2 regions of the Lysinibacillus phoenicis genome follow, and region 1 is predicted to be linked to the other one. Evidence: riboswitches for the same ligand, from Rfam matches in the RefSeq annotation. Region 1 holds a riboswitch; the other holds the start of a gene.
What was found. A riboswitch is a leader RNA that binds a small molecule or an ion and turns the genes downstream of it on or off. The one in region 1 is predicted to bind preQ1.
Positions count from the first base shown of each region.

Region 2: it holds a riboswitch for preQ1, as region 1 does, so the genes downstream of both, queF (preQ(1) synthase) here and ABC382_RS13115 (QueT transporter family protein) in region 1, are expected to answer to the same signal.

Region 1 is NZ_JBDFMP010000002.1:2,327,668-2,332,099, forward strand. Features, by position in the region: gene ABC382_RS13105 (ABC transporter permease) at 1-381, opposite strand, end outside; gene ABC382_RS13110 (ABC transporter substrate-binding protein) at 466-1,488, opposite strand; PreQ1 riboswitch class I at 1,809-1,853, shown strand; gene ABC382_RS13115 (QueT transporter family protein) at 1,860-2,342, shown strand; T-box leader at 2,410-2,609, shown strand; gene trpB (tryptophan synthase subunit beta) at 2,667-3,830, shown strand; gene ABC382_RS13125 (L-threonine 3-dehydrogenase) at 3,948-4,432, opposite strand, start outside.
Region 2 is NZ_JBDFMP010000002.1:2,810,981-2,815,412, reverse strand. Features, by position in the region: gene queE (7-carboxy-7-deazaguanine synthase QueE) at 1-681, opposite strand, end outside; gene queD (6-carboxytetrahydropterin synthase QueD) at 674-1,144, opposite strand; gene queC (7-cyano-7-deazaguanine synthase QueC) at 1,148-1,807, opposite strand; gene queF (preQ(1) synthase) at 1,912-2,412, opposite strand; PreQ1 riboswitch class I at 2,536-2,582, opposite strand; gene ABC382_RS15440 (S8 family serine peptidase) at 2,915-4,432, shown strand, end outside.

The DNA.
Region 1 (4,432 bases):
AAATATCGTTTCTGAATTTAGCAGTGGAATATTCGGGCGACCTATCGTATTTTCTGCAGTTAACCCCATAATACGTAGGTTTATTGAGTACAATGCAATCATCATTAATATCCCTGATAATAGCGGATTAATCTTCCCTTTCGTGTGGAGAATTCCTGTCATACATCCAGCAATAAATCCAGCAACAATTGCCACTAAAGTCGCTAAGATTGGGTGGTAGCCAAGCAAGACCATTGTTGCTGCAGTTGCCGCCCCTGTTACAAAGCTTCCATCAACCGTTAAATCCGGAAAATCTAACACCCGAAATGTTAAATATACACCAAGTGCCATAATTGCATAGATGATTCCTTGCTCCACTGCGCCAAATAATGCTAAAAACATCGTTGAATCATCTCCTAAATCTCTTTTTTATTTATACCGCTTATAAATGAAGATAAAGCGGGGATAGTTCTCCCCCGCTTCGTTTTACTTTTCTAGAAGTTCTGCACCCCAAGAATCTTTAATTTCAATTTCTAAATCATCCGCTACCTTTTTATTGATTAGTAGTTTTAAATTTTGTGGATATTGTGCTGGTGTATCAGCAGGTGTAGCTTCACCTTTTAAAATTTTCACAGCCATTTGTCCAGCTTCATAGCCAATATCAAAATATTCGAAACCATAAGCAGCTAAACCGCCTCGTGCAACAGAGTCTAGCTCTCCTACGATAAGTGGTAATTTATTTGTGTTAGCAACATCAATAACAGATTCTAACGCAGAAACCACTGTGTTATCAGTAATAATATAGAAAGCATCTACTTTACCAATTAACGATTCTGTTGCTTGTTTCACATCTGCTGAAGTGGATGCCGAAGCTTCTACAACCGTTAAGCCCTGCTCACCCATAACTTTTTTCACTTCTGAAACTTGTGCTACAGAGTTTTGCTCACCAGCATTGTAGACCATACCCACATTCTTTGCGCCAAGCTCTTTTAGAAATGCTACTGTTTTAGAAATCGTTTCAGGATGTAAATCGATTGTACCTGTAACATTTTTTCCTGGTTTCTCCATTGATTCAATTAACTGTGCACCAACAGCATCTGTTACAGAAGTGAAGATGATTGGAATATCACTTGTAGCTGTAGCAGCTGCTTGAGCAGAAGGTGTAGAGTTAGCAAAAATTAAATCTACGTTTGCACTCACTAGATTGTTAGCAATCGTTGTGTTAAGACTGTTATCTCCTTGTGCAATTTGTGAATCATATTCAACTTTTAATCCAGCATCTTCAATTGCCTTTTTAAAGCCTTCTGTTGCTGCATTTAAAGATGGATGTTCAACAATTTGAGTAATGCCGATTTTATATGTTTTATCATCTGCATTTCCGCTCTCACTTGCGTTGTTTGATTCATTCCCTTTTGAATCCGTTGAACTAGAACCACCACTACCACAGGCAGCAAGAAGTAACACTAATCCAAATAGAAGGAATGACAGCTTTTTTACATTGCCCTTCACAAATAATCCCCCCGATTAATAACTAAAATATCTATCGCACTTTATCCAAACAAAGTGTGAATGTATCGCTATATTATCGTTATTATTGAGCCTCGTCAACAACATTATGAATGTTCTGACTTTTAAATTTAACAAAATATTTTAGCTAATCATTCAATTTGGCGCTTTAAACCGCTAAACTACGCTGTTTTAGTTATTCGTTTTCTTTTTTAACATAGTAAAAAATATTTATGACAATTTTGCGACGCTAGGTCATTGTGGACAAAGTCTGACATTTGACTTCTACTAGATATCTATAATAAAATGTTTACTTGTGTGAAAGCACCGTGGTTCGTAACCATCCCACGAAAAAAAACTAAGGAGAAATGAATATGAAGATAAAATTTTTAGCAGCAAGTGGTATTATTGCAGCTTTATATATTGCTGTGACAATGCTTGTTGCACCATTTGGTTTTACAGAAGTACAGTTCCGCGTATCCGAGATTTTTAACCATCTAGTGGCCTTTAATCCACGCTTTGCCGTAGGGATCATTATTGGAGTATTGATCTCCAATCTTTTTTCACCACTTGGCATTTACGATTTAGTGTTTGGTGTTGGTCATTCTATGATCACACTTGGACTGTTCATTTTAATCTGTAAATTTGTCAAAAATATTTGGGCACGTTTAATTATTAATACATTTTTATTTACATGCACTATGTTTATCATTGCCTTTGAACTAAACTTAGCCTTAGAGCTTCCATTCTTCTGGACTTGGCTAACAGTGGCTGCTGGTGAGTTTGTTGTGTTAGCAGTTGGTGCACCTATTATGTATGGACTAAATAAACGTCTTCACTTTAAAAATTTGATTTAACAGACGAGTCTTAGGATTCGTCTTTTTTTCTTGACACTATTCTGAAAATATTCTACAATTCTTTCTAATAAATGCAAGGAAGAAGAGTAGTAGCAAGCACTGTAACTTCAAGAGAGCTGGTGGTAGGTGCAAACCAGTAGTATGTACTTGTGAATGGACTTCAGAGCAGCCTTATCCAAATGTAAGGCCGACCCACTCCCCGTTATCGGAGTAGAAGAGCGCGCAAAAATGCGAATCAAGGTGGCACCACGGTTACTCGTCCTTTTTATGAGGATTGGAGTGGCTTTTTTTTATGGAAAAATAGTATAGAGGAGTCGAGTAAAGATGAGTACAGTAGTAGAGAAAAAAGGTTATTTTGGTGAATTTGGAGGAAGCTTTGTTCCAGAGGAGCTTCAAAATGTATTAACTATTTTAGACGAGAATTTCCAAAAGTATAAAGATGATGAAGACTTTAAGAAAGAATTGGATTACTATTTCCGTGAATACGTTGGACGTAAATCCCCTCTTTACTTTGCAGAAAATTTAACAAAGCAATTAGGTGGCGCAAAAATTTATTTAAAACGTGAAGATCTTAACCATACAGGCTCACATAAAATCAATAATGTATTAGGCCAGATTTTACTAGCTAAACGTATGGGAGCAAATCGCGTTATTGCCGAAACAGGCGCTGGACAACATGGTGTAGCAACGGCAACTGCTTGTGCCATGTTCGGGATTGATTGCACCATTTATATGGGCTTGGAGGATACAAAACGTCAGGCATTAAATGTATTTCGTATGGAGCTTCTTGGTGCGAAAGTAGTAGCTGTTGATAAAGGGCAAGGTCGCTTAAAAGATGCTGTTGATGAAGCGTTCGCTGATTTAGTAGAAAACTATGAAACAACATTCTATTTATTAGGCTCAGCAGTTGGACCACATCCTTTCCCTTCAATGGTTAAACATTTTCAATCTGTCATTAGCCGTGAAAGTCGTGAGCAAATTTTAGCAAAGGAAGGAAAGCTTCCAACAGCCGTCCTTGCCTGTGTCGGCGGTGGTAGTAATGCCATTGGAGCATTTGCTGATTATATTGCAGATGAAAGCGTTCGTCTTATTGGAATCGAACCCGATCAAGCTGCTACATTAAACGAAGGGACGCCTGGGGAGCTACATGGCTTCAAATGTTTAGTGTTACAAGATGATGAAGGAAATCCCCTACCAACATATTCAATTGCAGCTGGTCTAGATTACCCTGGAGCAGGTCCAGAACATAGTCATTTGAAAACAATTGGCCGTGCGGAGTATGTAACTGTTACAAACGAAGAAGTTCTAGAGGCGTTTCAAGTACTTTCAAAGGTCGAAGGTATTATTCCTGCCCTTGAAAGCTCACATGCAGTTGCATATGCTCTAAAATTAGCACCAACTTTACCATCTGAGGAAAGCATTATTATTAATATCTCAGGTCGTGGTGATAAAGACGTTGAACAAGTTTTCCATATGTTAACAAAATAGTATTGTAAAAGAGCGATCTCCCTTTTTGGGACATCGCTCTTTTTACTTTATTTTAGTAAATTTCTGTAATATTATTTGCCATTAGGATTTACCTCTAAAACACTGTAGCTTACACTATTATGAAATTGCCTTTTTATGCAGCTTAATTTTCAGTTTTTCTAACATATCAACTGTCATTTTAGCTAAATCATACTCTGCTTTAAAGCCCCATTCTTTTTGGGCTGCTTCTATATTTAAAGAGTTTGGCCAGCTATCTGCTATAGCCTGACGCACTGGGTCCACCTGATAGTCCATTGTGAAATTCGGTAAGTGTTTCTTGATTTCAGCTGCAATTTGCGACGGTTCAAAGCTCATTGCTGTAATATTAAAAGCATTACGATGAACTAGCTTATTACCATCTGCCTCCATCAAATCTACAATAGCTTGTAAAGCATCTGGCATGTACATCATATCCATAAACGTACCCTCTTGGATATAAGATGTATACTTGCCCTGTTCGATCGCTTCATAGAAAATCTCTACCGCATAATCAGTCGTACCACCACCTGGAGGTGTTACATAGGAAATTAATCCAGGGAAGCGTACACCACGTGTATCAACGC
Region 2 (4,432 bases), 480 kb from region 1:
TACTTTGACATCTCTTAATTCTTCATCCTTTATTACTCGATCAATGAGCTCATGATATTTATCTAATAAATGGATAGCTATTCGTGAATTATCAATCGACGTAAGATCATCGTTACCAACTTGGAGATAAAAAGGAATCGTTGGATAACGATGATGAATTTGTTTAGCATAGTCGTAATCCTCTTGATTAAAAACGACTATTTTGAGGGATGTATGGTGATTACTGTTTCGATTTTTAAGTTTTTCGAAGATATTTGAGAGCATCGAATAGTCCGTAGTCATTCCAGAACTAGGTGGCTTTGGTGAAATTGTCAGCTCATCAATCTCATACATCCATTTTTGCCATCTACTTCCTTGCGTTTCCACACTAACCTTTATGTTGTTTTCTTTTAAAATCGCAATGAGCTCTTGCAAATTTGGATAGAGTGCAGGATTACCGCCCGAAATCGTAACAAATGAAAATCCACTGCCACCAAGACGTTTTAATTCAGACCAAATCTCTTCTGCTGTCATTTGGACAATAAGATGCTTTCTGCTACCATCCCACGTAAATGATGAATCACACCAGGAACAAGAATAATCACAACCTGCAGTTCTTACAAACATCGTCTTCTGGCCAACTACCATTCCCTCACCTTGAATTGTTGGTCCAAAAATTTCGATAATAGGTACTTTACTCAACTTCCATCCACTCCCGTCTTGCTTCTGCATAGCTTGTAGGAGTTTCGTAAAGCCTGATAAACTCTACACACGCACCGTTATATCCTTCATCAAGCAAGGCCTCAGTCAGCTTTTCGTAAATCCAAACAACAATGTTCTCTGCCGTCGTATTCATAGGTGGAAGTGTTTCATTTAAATAACGGTGATCCAAATGAATCTCTATTTTTTGTTTCCATATCTCTTTTATATCGCCAAAATCAATCATCAAACCACGTTCATCTGTGTAGCCACTCAGTCCTAATATGACACGATAGGTATGACCGTGCAGATTTTTACATTTCCCCTCATAATGATGTAAATGATGAGCAGCATCGAAGGTAAATTCTTTGCTTACGAGAACACGCTTTGCATGGTATTTCAATTGATTTCTTTGAATATCCTCATCTATTTTTTGGAGCCTCTCGACGATTTTATAATCTGACATGTCTTAAAACTCCTTCCTATAACTCAAATACTCATCAAGCCCTTTTTTTCGCAGGTTACACGCTGGGCATTCACCACAGCCATCTGCTATGACACCGTTATAGCAAGTTAACGTTCTTTCTCGAACAAACTCAAGCGCCCCAAGCTGATCAGCAAGCTCCCAAGTCTGTGCCTTATTCAGCCACATCAACGGTGTATCAATGACAAAAGAATCATTCATAGATAAATTTAACGTTACATTCAAGGATTTAATAAAAATATCTCGGCAATCCGGATATCCGCTAAAGTCTGTTTCACACACACCCGTTACAATATGCTTTGCTCCCACTTGGCTCGCTAAAACACCAGCAAATGAAAGAAAAAGTAGATTTCGACCAGGCACAAAAGTTGATGGAAGCTCACCATTTTCTCCGTCCTTCACCTCTATGTCTTGTCGTGTCAATGCATTCGGGGCAAGCTGATTCAGGAGTGACATATCCAGAATGTGATGCTTGACACCAAGCTCCTCTGTTATCACCTTCGCACATTCAATTTCCAGACGATGCCTTTGACCATAATCAAAAGTTACTGCCTCAATCTCTTTAAAACGTTCTTTTGCCCAGAACAAACATGTTGTGCTGTCCTGACCTCCACTAAATACAACAATCGCTTTTTCCTTTTTCATCCATAAAGACTCCCTTATATCGAAAAAACAGCACTCTAAGAAAAAGTGCTGCTTTCTTCTTAGTTTTTTTAAGAGGGTAGCTAAAAACCTCTTTCTTGCTTCACTTATCGATTATCAATTTTTTCTGGGTTAAGATCGTGATTCATTAAACGATAATTGGCTATTTCTTCGTATTTAGTTCCTGGCTTCCCATAGTTACACCATGGATCGATCGAGATACCACCTCGTGGAGTAAATTTCCCCCAAACCTCTATATATCTTGGGTCAAGTAATGTAATTAAATCATTCATAATGATATTAACGCAATCCTCATGGAAATCTCCGTGATTTCTAAAACTGAATAAATACAATTTTAGTGATTTACTCTCAACAATTTTTTTATCAGGGATATACGAGATATACATCGTTGCAAAATCAGGCTGATTTGTAAGCGGACATAAACTAGTGAACTCTGGACAATTAAACTTAACGAAATAATCTCGATTGGAATGAAGATTATCTACTGCTTCCAAAACTTCAGGTGCATAATCATATGAATATTGTGTACCTTGGTTACCCAACAATGTTAAATCCTTTAGTCCTTCTTCATGACTTCGACCAGACATAAAAAAACCTCCTTGTAAAATGTTTCCCAACACTTTTCAAGAGAGGCATTACCAATCATTCTATTAAAACATAAGTAAAAACATAAAAAAGCCACGTCCGATATGGACATGGCATAATGTCATGTTTCCATAGTTTTTTATAGAGGGTATCAGCTATGAACCTCTCCCGTACAAGTCCGGGCACATTCTTTTCTTCCATATCGTACAAAAAATAATACAGAACGTCAAATAGATTTTAAAAAAATCTTTCCTATTTGTGCTTTACTAATTAAATTGACAAAATGAATATATTTCTGTAAGTCCTTTCTCATTTTAAAGTTCTATTTTTTAATTACATTACTAGGAAAATAGAATTAAAATATAATTGATAAACTAATACTTATTATCAATATTTTGGTATATTCAAATATTCCGATATTCGAATTACTACTCCTGTGATAAATTGGAATTATCACACTTTTCTGTTTAGTGTGATAATTAAATGTGGAGGGAGAAATGAGTTTTGAAAAAGTTTACGTTTATGAAGTTTTTAAGTAGTATTATAGCTTTCGTTATGGTGCTTTTTCTATTGGTTCCATTATCGAGCGCAAGTGCTGAAGAATCTAAACCATTTAAACAGGATAGTCAAAGTGAAAGTATACTTCAACTTAAGGCGGCTATCGCTGAACAGCTAAGCTTGTCTAAAGATGGTCCAACTCTTCACGAAAGCTTACAAAATGTATCAGGCAATCAAGAAGTTGCAGTCATCGTACATTTATCTGAAACGCCTGTGGCACTAGAGCAGGGAATGAGCCAGGTGAAAGGCCAAAAGTTCTCTAATACGCGAGCAAATGAAGTACGTTCAAATGTAAAAGCTCAACAAGCAAAAGTAAAAAAAGAGTTAGCTACTAAAAATGTTCAAATGACTCAAGGCTACACATTTGATACTGTTTTAAACGGTTTTGCGGCAACAGTGAAAGCAAATGATCTCCCGAAACTGCTTTCAATAGAAGGAATTACATTAATCGAACCTGATGCAATTGTTTACGCATCAGAAGATAATACAATGAAATCATCGGAACTTATTAAGGAAGATCAATTAGAGGCCCAAATGAACACAAGTATTTCTTTCCTTGGGATCGAACAGCTGTGGAATGAAGGAATTGAAGGACAAGGAATAAAAGTAGCAGTATTAGATACTGGTATTGACGCAGATCACCCTGAATTCGCTGGAATTTACAAGGGGGGGAAAAACTTTATTCCAAATTCATCAACTTACACGAAGCCTCGAGCAGATGACGATGCATCGGAAACATTGCCTTCTGAGCGTCCTGCCGGAACACCTGAATTTAATGAAAAAGGAAGCTCGTTCTATACTTCTCACGGTACCCATGTTGCTGGAACCATTGCAGCAATCGGAGCAAACAAATTTGGTATTAAAGGAATTGCTCCAAAAGTAGACCTTTATGCTTACCGTGTTCTTGGTGCATATGGAAGTGGAGCTACATCTGGTATTGTTAAAGCAATTGAAACCGCTGTAACAGAAAAAATGGACGTTATTAACCTTTCTCTTGGTGGGGGAGCTAACTCTGAAACGGATGCTGGTTCATTTGCTATTAACAATGCAATGATGGCTGGAACAATCGGAGTAATTGCGACAGGGAACTCCGGCCCAAATCGCGGAACAATGGGCACGCCTGCAACCGCTCGTTTAGGAATTGCTGTCGGTAACACAACAAATCCTGAAACAAAGTATAACGGGGAAGTAAATGTTACAGTTGGTGACTACAACTTAACAAAACAGCTCCCATTAATGGGAACAACTTTTGGAAGGGATTTAGCAACACAGCTTCAAGGAGAATTTGACCTAGTTGCTATCCCTGGAAACGGGGAAGTAAAGGACTTTGAGGGAATCGATGTAAAAGGTAAAGTGGCATTGATCTCTCGTGGCAGTATCGCCTTTGTTGATAAAATTGCGAACGCAAAGGCAAATGGAGCTGTCGCAACAATTATTCATAACTTTGCTGGTGGAACAAATGCA